Regions from separate parts of the Azotobacter chroococcum genome, predicted to be linked through region 1. Evidence: riboswitches for the same ligand, from Rfam matches in the RefSeq annotation. Region 1 holds a riboswitch; each other region holds the start of a gene.
The links. A riboswitch is a leader RNA that binds a small molecule or an ion and turns the genes downstream of it on or off. The one in region 1 is predicted to bind cobalamin.
Positions count from the first base shown of each region.

Region 2: it holds a riboswitch for cobalamin, as region 1 does, so the genes downstream of both, ACG10_RS09645 (cobaltochelatase subunit CobN) here and cobG (precorrin-3B synthase) in region 1, are expected to answer to the same signal.
Region 3: it holds a riboswitch for cobalamin, as region 1 does, so the genes downstream of both, btuB (TonB-dependent vitamin B12 receptor) here and cobG (precorrin-3B synthase) in region 1, are expected to answer to the same signal.

Region 1 covers NZ_CP011836.1:39,025-44,315, forward strand. The annotation lists gene ACG10_RS21470 (precorrin-2 C(20)-methyltransferase) at 1-179, opposite strand, end outside; gene ACG10_RS21475 (precorrin-8X methylmutase) at 179-805, opposite strand; gene cobG (precorrin-3B synthase) at 815-2,131, opposite strand; cobalamin riboswitch at 2,239-2,452, opposite strand; gene cbiE (precorrin-6y C5,15-methyltransferase (decarboxylating) subunit CbiE) at 2,536-3,759, shown strand; gene ACG10_RS21490 (cobalt-precorrin-6A reductase) at 3,756-4,481, shown strand; partial or broken gene ACG10_RS21495 (IS701 family transposase) at 4,554-5,262, shown strand.
Region 2 covers NZ_CP011835.1:2,070,124-2,075,414, reverse strand. The annotation lists gene ACG10_RS09645 (cobaltochelatase subunit CobN) at 1-2,562, opposite strand, end outside; cobalamin riboswitch at 2,669-2,801, opposite strand; gene cfa (cyclopropane fatty acyl phospholipid synthase) at 3,043-4,206, shown strand; gene ACG10_RS09635 (DUF2970 domain-containing protein) at 4,219-4,440, shown strand; gene ACG10_RS09630 (nitrite/sulfite reductase) at 4,661-5,291, shown strand, end outside.
Region 3 covers NZ_CP011835.1:2,827,178-2,832,468, reverse strand. The annotation lists gene ACG10_RS12985 (glutamine amidotransferase) at 1-647, opposite strand, end outside; gene ACG10_RS12980 (SIR2 family NAD-dependent protein deacylase) at 752-1,486, shown strand; cobalamin riboswitch at 1,566-1,796, shown strand; gene btuB (TonB-dependent vitamin B12 receptor) at 1,891-3,744, shown strand; gene ACG10_RS12970 (hypothetical protein) at 3,792-4,376, shown strand; gene cobO (cob(I)yrinic acid a,c-diamide adenosyltransferase) at 4,373-4,984, shown strand; gene ACG10_RS12960 (cobyrinate a,c-diamide synthase) at 5,130-5,291, shown strand, end outside.

The DNA.
Region 1 (5,291 bases):
TGCAGGTGTTCCTCGATGATGCCGAAGGCATTGCCGCCGAGGCCCTTGCTGGCCTTGGCCTTGGCCACGAAGTAGCCCACCACCGGGGCGGCGCGCAGCAGGCGCAGCGCCTTCAGGGTAATCAGCTCGGGATCGCCTGGACCGACACCAAGCCCGTACAATCGGCCTTTCCTGTCCATCACTCCACCTCCGTGGCCAGTGCATTGACCGCGGCGGCGGCCATAGCGCTGCCGCCGCGCCGGCCGCGCACGATCACATAAGGCACGCCACGGCTGTCAGCGGCGAGCAGGTCCTTGGACTCCGCGGCGCCGACGAAGCCGACTGGCATGCCAATGATCAGTGCCGGCTTCGGTGCGCCAGCGTCGAGCATTTCCAATAAGTAGAACAGTGCAGTTGGTGCGTTGCCGATCACCACCACGCTACCGGCGAGGTGTGGGCGCCAGCGCTCCAGGGCTATCGCCGAGCGGGTGTTGCCCCGTTCGCGAGCCAGCTCTGGCACGCCTTCGTCGTGCAGGGTGCAGATCACTTGGTTGTTCGCCGGTAGGCGCGCGCGGGTGATACCTTCTGCGACCATGCGCGCGTCGCAGAGGATCGGCGCTCCGGTGGCCAGTGCGGCCCTTCCGGAGGCACCGGCACCGAGGGAGAAACGTAGCTCGTCGACGACATCGACCATGCCGCAGGCATGGATCACCCGCACGGCGAGCTTTTCCAAATCTGCCGGAATGGCGTCGAGCCGCGCTTCGGCGCGGATGATGGCAAAGGAGTTGCGATAGATTTCCTGGCCATCGCGGATGTAATCGATCATCGCTTGTCCTTAGGTAAGCCGGTCGGCGGCTTCGTCGATGCTGAGTGAGTCAGCCAGCAGCCGGCCGAGACCAGCTCCGCTGGCAGTACGTTGATAGAGCTGGTAGCGCCCGCCGGGCCGGGCCAGCAGGGTAAGGGGCGCGACATGAGCGGCGGCGCAGGAGCGCGGGCAACCGCTCAGATGTACCTGTGGCCTTGCTGTGCCCTGATGCAGTCGATGGGCCAGGCGCAGCGCATCGGCCTTGGTGTCGGCCAGGCCCTTGGCGCAGCCTGCGGAGCCAGTGCAGGCGATCAGGCCGGTCAGGGGCTCGCTGTCGTCGATATGCAGACCGATCATACCGAGTTGTCGCAAGGCTTTGGCGGCATGCGCTTGGGCCACGTTCGGCAGCATCAGGCTTTGCCAGGGCGTGAAGCGCAGGGTGCCGTCGCCCCGGCTGCGGGCTAGCTCAGCGAGTGCGTGCAACTGCGAAGAATCCAGGCGGCTGAGTGTGGGCATGGCGCCGAGTAGGAAAAGGCCGGGCTGGTGCTGCGCCAGGATGCCCAGCGGCGCGGTTGTCATCGTCCGGGCGCGGCGCCAGTTCAGCACCGCCGGGTCGCGGGGCAGTGCAAAGGCCAGCTGGGACTGGAGGCAGTCTAGAAAGGTCTCCTTTGGTAGATTCGCCAGTAGATGGCGCATGCGGGTCTGCTCCGGTTGCGCCAGCTCCAGGAACAGCGCCAACGCGGCTTCCACCAGCGCAGGCGCCTGCTCCAACGGCACGGCGGCCAGAGGTGCATCGGTCGGGCAGCCTGCCAAGCCGAAGGCCAGCCTCGTGCCGCCGGGCATCAGCGCGAGCCAGAGATCATGGGGGTGGTCGAGCATCGCCAAGCGTTCTCCACCGTCCAGTTGCAAGGCGAACTTCGGCGACAGGGAATGGAAAGCGGGACGTGCCTGCAGCAGTTCGAGGATCGCCTTGGCCACCGCTGCAACGTCCGCCTCGCTGTTCGCGTCGAGACCCATGGCAGGGCTCACCAGCAGGTTGCGCACGTCGTCGGCGCCCGGCGTGGAGGGGCCGAGGCCGGCGGCGAGCAGGGCGGCGATCAGCGGCGCTTCATGCCCAGTACGGACGCCTCGCAGCTGCAGATTGCTTCGATTGGTCAGTTCGATCACGCCGCTGGCATGGCGGCTGGCGGCCTCGCCGATGGCGTGGGCCTGATCGGCCTCGAGGCATCCGCAGGCCAGCTTGATGCGGCAGATGCCGCCGTCTAGCGCCGGCACGATGCGCAAAAGCCCAGGGCATGCTGAAGGGCGCGGGGCAGGGGAAAGAACACTGCCAAGGGTATCGTCCACGAGGTCACACCTTGCAAAAAGACGCGGTGACCAGACCTCTAGCATCCTCCCTTGAAGACACTATGGCATCGGTACACCCCGCCCGATGTTGGCACTCGCGACCAGCGTTCGTCGGCAGGTCTCCTGGCTTGCAGGTCAGGGTCTGGCGCTGCCTTCCCGGTCATCCCAGTGGCTTCGGCGCGACGGACTCGCTGCTTACAGTTGCGGGGGCAGCCACGGTTGGGACGCTTTGTCCTTCCGTGTTCCCTCAATGGCCCGTTGGGGGAGTTCGGTTCGAGGCGGCCGCCTGCAACTCGAAGCACCCGTCAGGGCACCGACGAAGGCGGTATTATGCCGGTTTTGTCCGGCTCGATGACAAGCTTCCGGCAGGAGGCGCAGCGGCCTTTCATTGCGAGGAAACATCCATGACGCCCTGGCTAGCCGTGATCGGCATCGGTGAGGACGGCTACGCCGGGCTCGGCAAGCGTGCCCGCCGGGCCCTGCTGGAGACCGGCCTGATCGTCGGCGCGCCACGCCAGCTGGCGCTGCTGCCGCCGTGTATCCGCGCCGACCGGCTGGAATGGCCACGACCGTTCTCCCTGGTCCCGGTGCTGGAACGGCGCGGCACGCCGCTGTGCGTGCTGGCCAGCGGCGACCCCATGCTATTCGGTGTCGGTGCGAGTTTGGCGCGCGTGCTCGACCCCGCCGAGATGTGCGTGTTGCCGGCGCCCTCGTCCTGTTCGCTGGCGGCAGCCAGGCTCGGCTGGGCCTTGCAGGAGCTGACCCAGCTGTCAGTGGTGGCCCGTCCGGTCGCGGTGCTGAACCACCATGTGCATGCTGGCGCACGACTGCTGATCCTGAGCAATGATGGCAAGAGCCCGGCGGCCATTGCCGCGCTGCTCCGCGAGCGAGGCTTCGAGGCCAGCCGCCTGAGCGTGCTGGAGCATTTGGGCAGCGAATCCGAGCGACGTATCGATGGGCTGGCCGGGAGCTGGTCGGTCGAGGAAACCGCTGCGCTCAACCTGGTCGCGGTGGAATGCGTTCCAGGTAAGCAGCCGCGTCATCTGCCACAAACCTCTGGTCTGCCAGACGATACTTACCGGCACGATGGCCAACTGACCAAGCGCGACATGCGCGCCATCACCTTGGCGCGCCTAGCCCCCTTACCAGGACAACTGCTATGGGATGTCGGCGCCGGTTGCGGTTCCATCGGCATCGAGTGGATGCGCGCTCACCCGAACTGCCGCGCCATTGCCATCGAGGCGGATGAGGGGCGCCAAGAGATGATCCTACACAACCGCGAAGCTCTCGGCGTGCCGGCGCTGCATCTGGTCGCTGGCGCTGCTCCCCAAGCGTTGGACGGCCTGGAAAGTCCGGATGCAATCTTCATCGGTGGTGGGGTGACTGTTCCCGGTGTACTGGAGCAATGCTGGGAACGGCTCAAGCCCGGCGGTCGGCTGGTGGCCAATGCCGTGACGATTCAGAGCGAAGCGCTGCTGGTCGGCTGGCGCGAACGGCACGGCGGCGAGCTGACTCGCATCGTCATTGCCCAGGCAAAGCCGCTCGGCAACTTCGACACCTGGCGTTCGGCATTGCCGGTCACGCTGTTGGACGCGGTGAAACCATTGGTGCAAGAGGGTGCGCTATGACCCGCCTGCTGCTGCTTGGCGGCATCGGCGAGGCGCTGGCCATCGCCCGTCGGCTTGGCTCGTCCCACATCTACAGCCTGGCGGGTCTCGGCAAGGTTCCGCAGGATCTCACCTGTCAGGTGCGTGTCGGTGGTTTCGGTGGTGCCGAGGGGCTGGCCGACTTCCTGCGTCAGGAGCGCATCGACCGGCTGCTGGACATGACCCATCCCTATGCCGCGCAGATCAGCCACAATGCCGCCCTGGCTGCACGCATTGCCGGTATTCCCTGCTGGGCTCTAAGACGGCCCGGATGGCAAGCGGGTCCGGGAGACGACTGGCGCGAAGTGACAGACTGGGCTGGGTTGATGGTTGCCCTGAGCGGATTCCGCCGTCCCTTCTTCACCCTGGGGCGCGAGGTGCTGGCGCATCTGGACGCGGTACCGGACGGACAGTTCTGGACGGTGCGTGTACTCGACGCGTATCCCGACGCTCCTCGTGCCCGGGTCATCGGCGCACGCGGGCCATTCCTTCTGGAAGAGGAGCGCGCGCTGTTCGCCGCTGAAAGTTTCGACGTACTGATCAGCAAGAATAGCGGGAGCATCGCTACCGAGCCCAAGCTGCAGGTGGCTCGCGAGTACGGCCTTCCAGTACTGTTGTTGGCCCGGCCGAGCCTGCCGGAGGTGGAGCGACAGTTTGATTCCGCCGAGGCCTTGTGGAAGGCACTTGCACCGTTGCTACTTTGACTTAGCACTACAGTTGCATATTTAGCCTTCATATGCCTTGCTTGATGTATTCCCTTGCCTGGGAGAGAGCGGATGACCAGTGCATCGATCGAGACAACCCTGGAGCTATGGGCTTCATCGCTACGCGAAGTCAAGGCGCGTATGCGCCCTCTGTTTACCCAGGAGCGAGTGGCGGCCTCTGTCGGCTTGTTCCTCGATGGCCTGCTGGGCAACGAGCCCCGCAAGACCGGCTGGATGCGTGCCGAGGCCGCCCGGTGATCCGGGCCCCTGGCGTCAGCAGGCCATTCTCGGCCGCGGCCGCTGGGAGGCCGATGCCTTGCGTGATCTGGTGCGTGACTACGTGCTGGAGCATCTGGCCGACGACGAGGCCGTCCTGGTTCTGGACGAGACCGGCTTTCTCAAGCAGGGCCACGCCTCCTGCGGCGTGGCCCGCCAGTACACCGGGTCGGTCGGCAAGATCACCAACTGCCAGATCGGTGTCTTCGCGGCCTATGTCTCGCGTCACGGGCATGCCTTCATCGACCGGGCGCTGTATCTGCCCAAGGTCTGGACGGATGACCCTGAGCGCCTGGCAGCCGCCCATGTACCGGAGGGCATCGGATTTTTAACCAAACCCCGGATGGCCCAGGACATGATCGAGCGGGCCATCGAGGCGAACACGCCTTTTGCCTGGGTGGCTGCCGACAGCGTCTATGGCGTGAGTCATCTCGAGACCGCCCTGCGATGTGCCGGGAGAGGCTACGTGCTGGGTGTCAAGGGCGCCCATACCGTCAAGGCCTGGGCCAGGTGGGCTCATCTCACTTCAAAAAT
Region 2 (5,291 bases), on a different replicon from region 1:
CGGGCGGAAGGCCTCGCCGCCCGCGCCCATCGATCTGATCAGGGTGTCCACCGCCTCCTGCCGCCAGGGCTTGCCGAACACGTGCAGGCCCATGGGCATGAAGCGCTCCTGGATGGCGGTCAGGTAGTGACCGAGCTCGTGCACCAGCAGGTCGTCGTCGGCCTGCTCGAAGCCGATCCCGCGTGCGGCCAGCGGCTTGGCCATCGACTGGCGCAGCTCCGGCTCCAGCCCGGAGCTGCCGATCAGCCGGCGGATCTCGGCGATGGTGGCGCGCCGCGCCGGACCGTCCACCTGTCCGCTGCCGGCCTCGAAGCTCTCGATCAGCTGGCGCAGGCGCAGCAGGTCGTCGTACAGCGGGGTGGCTACCAGCGGCGGCGTCAGGTGGTCGATCATCACCGCCAGGCCGCGGCGCTTGGCCTGGATGCCCTCGCCGACGCCGTCGACGATGTAGGGGTAGATGCTCGGCAGGTCGCCGACCACCTGCATCGGGTAGTCCTCGTCGCTCAGCCCGGCGCGCCGGCGCGGCAGGAATTCGTAGGTGGAATGCCGGCCGAGGTGGATCAACGCATCGGCGCGGAAGCCGTCGCGCAACCAGTGGTAGAAGGCCAGATACTGGTGCGGCGGCGGGAACACCAGGTTGGCGTGCAGCAGTTCCTGGTCGATCTCCCAGCCGCGCGGCGGCTGCGGACCGACGAATACCTTGCCGAAGCGGATGCCCGGCAGCAGCAGGCGCTCGCCCTGCACCATCACCCGTCCCGGCGCCTCTCCCCAGCCGCGCAGACCCTCGATGCCGGTGGCGGCGAGCGCCTGCACCAGCGACTCGGCCTGCGCCCAGTCGGCCTGCCCCGGCGCCTCCAGGGCGGCGCGGTAGAGGGTTTCGAGCTGGGCCAGCAGGTCCAGAGCGCGCGAGCGCGCCGGGTGCACCACGCCGTCCAGCACGTGGTGCAGTTCGCCGGAGCCGTTCTCGTAGAGGCCGCGGGCGATCTCGCTGCGGCCGCTGTCCAGGGCGCGGCGCAGCTGGGCGTGCCAGTAGCCCAGCGGTCCCTGGACCATCTCCGCCTGCAGCGCCGCCGGCAGGGTTGCGAACCAGCGGCGGTAATCCTCGCCGCTCAGGCTCTGCACCTTGTCGGCCATGGCCGCCAGGGCGTCGCCCTGCTCCGGCAGATTGACGCCGCGCTCCTGCAGCAGGTCGAGCAGCGCCTCGGGCGAGGCCGGCAGCGGGCCGGTGTCGTAGCCCTCGGCTCTGAGCCGGGTGAGGATCTCGAACAGCGATTGCGGCACGTCGAGGTTGTCCGCGCCGATGTTGTGCCGGCCCGGCGGATGGTTATAGTAGACGATGGCCAGGCGCTTGTCGGCGTTGGCCTTCTGCTGCAGGGCACGCCAGCGCTGGATGCGCGCGGCGAAGGTATCGAGCTGGTCCGGCAGCGGCGCGGCGACGCCGAAACGGATGCCCGATAGCGGGTCCTCCTGGCGCTCGTGCCAGGCCGCCAGCACCGTGGCCTGACTGCTTCCCTGCAGTTCGGGCATGGCCAGCTGGTAGTGCACCTTGTCGCGCGCCAGACCGTCGCCGGACAGCTGCCAGCCGGTCTCGTCGCGATCCTCCAGACGCAGGCCCTTGAGCACCGGCACGTTCAGCTGCTCGAACAGCCCGGTGACCTCCTCGCGGCCTTCGCCGCCGCCGACCACGAAGTCCTGCAGCACGACGATGGCGGCGAGCGGCGGGTGGCGTCCCTCCTTCAGCCAGCGCACCGCCGCGAGCGAGCCCGGCCCCCAGTCGGCAAACAGGCTGACGCAGGCCAGGCCACGGCTTTCCAGGCGCTGGCAGAAGGCGTCGTTCAGCTCGCGATCGCCGGCGCGGTCGGCGCGGCCGTGGTCGATCACAGCGACCAGCGCGTCGCCGGAGTACGTCAGTTCGCCCTCGCCGCGCAGCGCACCATCCTGGTAAAAGCGCAGTGGCGGACGCGCCTGCACGGCCGGTACCGCCACGCCCTGATCATGCCGGGCCGCCAGCCAGGCCAAGAGGCCGGCGATGTTGTCGATGCCGCCGGCCTGCCAGTAGCTGCGCGCGGCGATCCATTCGGCCTGGCCGGGATGTTCGGCCTGCTGGCGGGCGATCCAGCCACCCAGCTCGCCCTGCGGACGCAGCCGGCCGAGGGTCTCGACCGCCTCGCGCGAGGCGAACAGCGGGCGCCCACGGCTGCGGCTGAGCTGCACCAGGGCATGCTCGCTGTGCATCAGAAAGCTGTCCGCCGGCGCGACCTGGCCGAGCAGCGGCCCCAGGCGCTCCACCTCGGCACCGAACAGGCCGACGCCGAGCAGCACCCGGCCCTCGCCCAGCCAGGCGCGCAGCGCCGGCTCGTCGAGCTCGGCGAGCTGCTCCGGGGTGCGTGCGCTGATCCGCCAGTGCGGATTGTGCTGCTGGAACTGCGCGACGGCGCCGGCGAACTCGGCGGCGCTGTAGCGGGAAACGATGGCGTTGAGCTGCGCCGCCGAGGCCCTGGGGGCAAGCAGCCCGAGCAGCAGGACCAGGCCGAAGCGGCGGAAGAGAAGAGGAAATGGCATGCCCTATCCCGGATCGAAAGGCGGCGGGCACGCGAAACGGACGCAGCGCCGGCGGCAAGACGCCGGAACGACCAGGGCTGGCGACCGCACGGCCGCCCACCGCGGCCTGCATCGGGAGAACGGGCTGGTGTCGGGCTCGGCCGTGAAACGGCCCTACCGTTGCGGGGGCAGCGTCAGCCTGGACTGACTTCCCATTTACCCCGGACCTTGATCCGGGCACCGCGTTCTCCATGTCGCCGGCCAGGGGCCGGCAGGGGCGCACCTTACGCGGCGCGTGACGGCCGGGCAAGCGCAATGCCTCGGGCTGACGGCCGGTTCGCCGACGGTTTTCCGACGGCCCTGCCGCGGATTATTGGCCGTCGCGCCCGTCCCTGCCTAATCTGACTTTGCTTGGGCGCGTTGTCTCGACAGGCCGCCGGCAGATTCCGAAGTGTCATCCCGGAGACCGATCCGGTGGAGCCAGGTCAGGATGGAACAACCATGAGCCGAGAATTCACGTTCAACGCCGGGTCCAGCTATCTTTCGCAGGACTCCGCCCTGCATCGCCTGATGGTCGAACTTCTGCAACGGGCAGACATCCGCATCGGCGGCAACCGTCCCTGGGACATGCAGCTCAAGGCTGGCGGAGTGCCCGAACGGGTCTTCGCCCAAGGCAATCTGGGGCTGGGCGAAGCCTACATGGAGGGCGCCTGGGAGGCGGAGCGGCTGGACGAATTCTTCTTTCGCCTGCTGTGCGCCGGCATCGACCAGCAAGTGAAACCGGCACGACTGATGTTTTATGCGTTGCGAGCGCGCCTGCTCAACCTGCAGAGCCGCCGACGCGCCTGGCAGGTCGGCGAGGCCCATTACGATCTCGGCAACGACTTCTACGAGGCCATGCTCGACCCGCGCATGACCTACACCTGCGGTTATTGGCGAAGCGCCAGCAGCCTGGCCGAAGCCCAGGAGGCCAAACTGGAGCTGATTTGCCGCAAGCTCGGCCTGGAGCGCGGCATGCGGGTGCTGGACATCGGCTGCGGCTGGGGCAGCTTCATGGGCTACGCGGCGGAGCGGCATGGCGTGCATTGCGTCGGGGTGACGGTTTCCCGGGAACAGCAGGCCTGGGCCCGGGAGCGCTACGCCGGCCTGCCCGTGGAGTTCCGCCTGCAGGACTACCGCGAGATCCAGGGCCGCTTCGACCGCATCGTCAGCATCGGCATGTTCGAGCATGTCGGTCGCAAGAACCACCGCCACTTCTTCGAGGTCGCCGCGCGCTGCCTGGCCGACGACGGCCTGTTCCTCCTGCACACCATCGGCAAGAACCAGCGCCACTCGACGTCGGACCCCTGGATCGACCGCTACATCTTTCCCAACGGCGACCTGCCCTCCCTGGGACAGATCGGCGATGGACTGGATGGCCTGTTCATCCTCGAGGACCTGCACAGTTTCGGCGCGGACTACGATAGGACCCTGATGGCCTGGCACGCCAACTTCGAGGCGGCCTGGCCGCGCTTCGCCAGCACGCTGGGAGAAAGGTTCCGGCGCATGTGGCGCTACTATCTACTCTCCTGCGCCGGAGCCTTCCGCGCCCGCAATCTCCAGCTCTGGCAGTACGTGCTGTCGAAGAACGGCGTACCGGGCGGCTACCAGCGCCCGCAACTCTGAGGCGAAGCCCCCATGGACGACGACCGCGACGACGACAAGCCCCTGACGTTCCGGCAGATGCTGCACAGCGTGCTGGCCGCCGCCCTAGGCGTGCAGAGCGGCAAGAACCGGACGCGGGACTTCTCCCAGGGCAAGCCCAGCCATTTCATCCTGCTGGGGGTGGGCTTCACCGTCCTGTTCGTGCTGGTCCTGGTCGGCGTGGTCAAGCTGATCCTGCATCTGGCCCAGGCCTGAACCGAGCCCCTTCCTCCCCTCATCGCAGAAGCCAGTTCGGAGCGGACTTGCACTTCGGAGTACTTCCGTACACTGTTCAATAACAAAAAACTCTAGCGTTATAGAAAAACATTACTTTTACGTATAACCCTGAACTGCTATCGTGACCCGCTCTCCGAAATGCGGTGCGCGGCCGTGCGCGCAGAAAAAGCAGTAAGCAGCCTGACCGACAGGACACTTCATGTACGTATATGACCAGTACGATCAACACATCATCGAGGACCGGGTCCGCCAGTTCCGCGACCAGACCCGCCGCTACCTAGCCGGCGAGCTGAGCGAAGAGGAATTCCGTCCGCTGCGCCTGCAGAACGGCCTGTACGTCCAGCGCTATGCTCCCATGCTGCGCGTGGCCGTACCCTACGGACTGCTGTCCTCCCGCCAACTGCGCAAGCTGGCCCAGATCGCCCGCGACTACGACAAGGGCTATGCCCACATCAGTACCCGGCAGAACGTGCAGTTCAACTGGCCGGAGCTGGAGGATGTCCCGGAGATCCTCGCCGAGCTGGCGACGGTGCAGATGCATGCGATCCAGACCAGCGGCAACTGCATCCGCAACACCACCACCGACCAGTTCGCCGGGGTGGCCCACGACGAGCTGGTGGATCCGCGCCCCTGGTGCGAGATCATCCGCCAGTGGTCCACCTTCCATCCGGAATTCGCCTTCCTGCCGCGCAAGTTCAAGATTGCCGTCAACGGTGCCGTGAGCGATCGCGCCGCCATCGAAGTGCACGACATCGGCCTGGAGGCCGTGCGCAACGGCACCGGCGAGCTGGGCTTCCGCGTCTCGGTGGGCGGCGGCCTGGGCCGGACGC
Region 3 (5,291 bases), on a different replicon from region 1:
CCCACGTCCTTCGCCTGCTGGCGGATCGTCACCGGGTCGATCCCGCTGGCGGACAGCTCCGCGGCATGGCCGATCAGCCACTGTTCGATCCGCGCGGGATCGGCTTCGAGGTGGAACTGCAGGCCCAGCACGGCATTGCCGAGCATGAACGCCTGGTTCGGGCAGATCTCGGTGCGGGCGAGGAGGGTGGCGCCCGGCGGCAGCTGGAACATGTCGCCGTGCCAGTGCAGCACGGTGCCGCCGTCGCCCAGTGCGCCGAGACAGCCGGCGGCGCCTTCCGTGGTCAGTTGGAGAGCGCCGAAACCGATTTCCTTGACGCCCATCGGTGCGACCTTCGCCCCCAGGACGCGGGCGATCAGTTGGGCGCCCAGGCAGATGCCGAGCAGCGGCTTGCCGCTGCGCAGCCGCCTGCCGATCAGCTCCAGCTCCGCCAGCAGGAAGGGATAGGTGGCTTCATCGTAGGCGCCGATGGGCGCGCCGAGGACCACCAGAAGGTCGGCCGCCTCCACGTTCAGCGCGGCCAGCTCGTCGGCGTCCAGGATGCCGGGATCGGCATAGCGGATCTGGTAACCCAGTTCTTCCAGCACGGGGGCGAAGACGCCGAGATCCTCGAAGGCGACGTGGCGGATGGCGATGGCGGTTTTCATGCCTGTACCGGCTCCATGTTGTGGGTGTAAGAAGGCAACCTATGCGAAGGGCTGGCCGGTTGTCGAGATCGGCGGGCCGCCAACGACCATCGAGGAGTTCCAGCATGCACGACGCCCTTCCCGATCTCGCCCGCCGCCTGCGCGATGCTGCCCGCGTGGTGTTCTTCACCGGCGCCGGGGTGTCCGCCGAGAGCGGCATCCCGACCTTCCGCGACGCCCAGACCGGGCTCTGGGCGCGCTATAGCCCGGAAGAGCTGGCCAGCCCCGAGGGCTTTCGCGCCGATCCGCGCACCGTCTGGGAGTGGTACGCCTGGCGCCGCGAGAAGTGCCTGGCCGCTCAGCCGAACCCGGCGCACCTGGCCATCGCCGCGCTGGAGCGGCGGCTGCCCGGGGTCACGCTGATCACCCAGAACGTCGACGGCCTGCACCAGCGCGCCGGCAGCCCGGCGCCGCTGGAGCTGCACGGCAACCTCCACCGGCTGAAGTGCTTTCGCTGCGAGGCCGACGGCGGTGACTGGCCGGCGACGCTCGACAGCCTGCCGCACTGCGCCTGCGGCGGCCTGCTGCGCCCGGCGGTGGTCTGGTTCGGCGAGAACCTGCCGTCCGATGTGCTGGCCCGGGCCAGCGAAGCCGGCCTGCAGGCCGGGCTGTTCTTCAGCGTCGGCACTTCCAGCCTGGTCTATCCGGCCGCCGAGCTGCCGTTTTCGGCCAAGCGCCGTGGCGCCTTCGTGGTCGAGATCAATCCGCAGCCGACCCCGCTCAGCCGGCATGCCGACCTCTGCCTGCACGGCCCGGCCGGCAGCGTCCTGCCAGAGCTGCTGGCCGCACTGGAGGGCTGAGCGCCGGCTGTCGCAACATGAGCGGATCTCATGATATCGGGCGATCCGTCTCATTGTGCCCGGCCGGCGTTTCCACTACCCTGCGCGCCTCGCTTCAGGTGCCTTTCTCACGAAAGGTGAAACAGGGAAGCCGGTGCGTGCCGCGATGATCCGCGACACAAGGCCGGCGCTGCCCCCGCAACGGTAGACGAGTCGCGAAACCGCCGTAAGGCCACTGTGTCCCGCATGGCACGGGAAGGCGTGGTTTCGGAAGCCGCCGCATGGCGCTTCGCTCGTGAGCCCGGAGACCGGCCTGTCGCGATTTCTGGCGGCGCGGAGAAGGCCGCAGGCAGGTTCTGCCTGAGCGCTTTCCCGCCCGCTTTCGCTGATTTCAGGCCGTGCGGGTGGCGCGGCGGAGAACGACCTTGATTCGCAAGCCCTGTTTCGGGCCGGCGGCGTCCGCGCTGCTGGGCCTCTTTTGCCTTTCTCCGGCCCAGGCGGCCGACGACCCCTTGAGCCTCGACGCCACCGTAGTGACCGCCGCACGCAGCGCCCAGACCCTGCGCGACAGCCTCGCCGCGGTGAGCCTGATCGAGCGCGACGACATCGAGCGCAGCCAGGCGCAGTCGGTGCCGGAGCTGCTCAAGCGGGTGCCGGGAGTATCCATCGCCAACAACGGCGGCCACGGCAAGTCCACCTCCGTCTACCTGCGCGGCACCGAGTCCGACCATGTGCTGGTGCTGATCGACGGCGTGCGCGTCGGCTCGGTGACCACCGGCACCGCCGCCTGGCAGGATCTGCCGGTGGAGATGATCGAGCGCATCGAGGTGGTCCGCGGGCCGCGCTCCAGCCTGTACGGCTCGGAAGCCATCGGCGGGGTGATCCAGATCTTCACCCGCAAGGGCGGTGACGGTGCGCCCAAGCCGTTCTTCTCCGCCGGCTACGGCACCCACGACGCCTACACCGGCAGCGCCGGGGTTTCCGGCGGCAACGCCCACGGCTGGTACAGCCTGGCCCTGAGCAGCGAGGACACCGACGGCATCAACGTGAAGAGCCCCGGGACCAGCGGCTACGAGAACGACGCCGACGGCTACCGCAACCACTCGGCCGCGCTGCGCGCCGGCTGGCGCTTCGACAACGGCCTGGAACTGGAGGGCACCTTCCTGCGCGCCAAGTCGCACAACGACTACGACCAGGTGAACCGCCGCGGCACCGCCGGCTTTTCCGCCAACGCCGACGGCGAGCAGAACGTGGTCAGCGGCCGCGCGCGCTTCAGCCCGCTGGCGTTCTGGCAGGTCACCCTGCAGGCCGGGCGCAACGAGGACAAGTCCGACACCTACCAGGACGGCAGCTTCTACTCGCGCTTCGACAGCCGCCGCGACAGCGCCAGCTGGCAGAACGACCTGACCCTGGCCGAAGGCCACGTCCTCACCCTGGGCGTCGACTACCAGCGCGAGGAGGTCAACGGCACCACTGACTACGACGAGGACTCCCGCGAGAACAACGGCGCCTTCGTCCAGTACCTCGGCGAATACGGCCGCCACGACTGGCAGGTCTCCCTGCGCCGCGACAACAACGAGCAGTTCGGCCAGCACGAGACCGGCAACGTCGCCTACGGCTACGCCCTGACCGACGCCCTGCGCGCCACCGTCAGCTACGGCAGCGCCTTCAAGGCGCCGACCTTCAACGAGCTGTACTATCCCTTCTACGGCATCGCCGACCTCGACGAGGAAACCTCGCACAGCCTGGAGGTCGGCCTGTCCGGGGTGCACGACTGGGGGCACTGGTCGCTGAACGCCTATCGCACCAAGGTGAAGGACCTGATCGTCTACGATTCCTCCATCCAGGGGCCGGCGAACATCGACGAGGCACGCATCCGCGGCCTGGAGCTGGAGGTCGGCAGCCGCTCGTTCGGCTGGGACTGGAGCGCCAACTACAGTCTATTGGAGCCGGAGAACAGCGGCTCGGGCGACAACGAGGGCAACGAGCTGCCGCGCCGCGCCTCGCAGATGTTCAACCTGGAGCTGGACCGGCGCTTCGGCGACTTCGCCGTCGGCGCCACGCTGCACGCCGAGGGCCGGCGCTACGACGACGTGGCCAACGACAACGAATTGTCCGGCTACGCCGACGTGGATCTGCGCGGCGAATACCGCATCACCCCCGAATGGCGTCTGCAGGCGCGCGTCGCCAACCTGCTGAACGCCGATTACGAAACCGCCCTGGGCTACAACCAGCCGGGGCAGGCGGTGTACTTCACCGTCCGTTACCAGGCGCTGTGAGGCGCCGCCGGCCGGCGGGCCGGAACCATCCACAAGGAGAACGCAGCATGCTCAACCTGTCCCCCCGCAGCCAGCTGGTCGTCGGTGTGGCGCTGGCCCTGCTGATGGCCATGACCCGTGGTCAGCACTTCGCCACCCTCAACCTGCCGAGCGCCTCCTGGGCGGTGTTCTTCCTCGCCGGTGCCCTGCTGAGCCCGCGCTGGGTGTTCCCGGCGCTGTTCCTCGAAGCCACGCTGCTCGATTTCGTCGCCACCGGCTGGATGGGCGTGAGCGACTGGTGCCTGTCGCCGGCCTACTGGCTGCTGGTTCCGGCCTATGGCTCGCTGTGGCTGGGCGGGCGGATCTTCGCCGTTCTGCAGCGCGACAGTCTGGACCGGCTGGACAGCCTGGCCGTGCTCGGCCTGGCGGTGATCTTCAGCGCTTTCGTCTGCTATCTGTTCTCCGGCGGCGGCTTCTACTTCTTCTCCGGCCGCTATCCGGAGCCGGCGTTCGCCGAGTTCGTGCAGCGCGTGCTGAGCCACTACCCGCGCAGCCTGGCCAACCTGGCGCTCTACGTGGGCCTCGCCACTGCGCTTTACGCCGGCTTCGCCGCCCGCCTGAAGTCGCAGCGGGCGCAGGAAGCCCGCGGATGAGCGAGTCGCCGGAACGGGACGCGCGCCACAAGGCGCGCATGCAGCGCAAGAAGGCGGTGGTCGACGGGAAGATCGCCCAGGCCACCGACGAGCACGGCCTCTTGCTGGTGCACACCGGAAACGGCAAGGGCAAGAGCAGCGCAGCCTTCGGCATGGTCGCCCGCGCGCTCGGCCACGGCCTGCGGGTCGGTGTGGTGCAGTTCATCAAGGGCGCCGCCAGCACCGGCGAGGAGGCCTTCTTCCGGCGCTTTCCCGAGCAGGTGCGTTACCACGTGATGGGCGAGGGCTTCACCTGGGAAACCCAGGACCGCCAGCGCGACATCGACAAGGCCTGCGAGGCCTGGGTGGTGGCCCGCGAGCTGCTCGACGATCCGTCGATCGACCTGGTGCTGCTCGACGAGCTGAACATCGCCCTGAAGTACGGCTACCTGGAGCTGGAGCCGCTGCTCGCCGACATCCAGGCGCGGCCGCTGCACCAGCATGTGGTGGTGACCGGCCGTGGCGCGCCGCCCGGACTGATCGAGGCGGCCGACACCGTGACCGAGATGACCCTGGTCAAGCACGCCTTCCAGGCCGGGGTGAAGGCGCAGAAGGGGATCGAGTTCTGATGCGGCGAGTGGATGTATACGGCTCGTGCAGGGCGGGTGAAACCCGCCAGACATGGCGAAGACCCCACCGAACCCGGCGGGTTTCACCCGCCCTAGGCCATGCAGGGGCGGATTCGTTCGCGATCCCGAACGTCGGGAGGCTCCGATGAACGAGCGCCACTGCCCGGCCCTGCTGATCGCCGCCCCGGCTTCCGGCCAGGGCAAGACCACCGTCACCGCCGCCCTGGCCCGCCATCACGTCAACCGGGGCCGGCGCGTGCGGGTGTTCAAGTGCGGCCCCGATTTTCTCGACCCGATGATCCTCGCC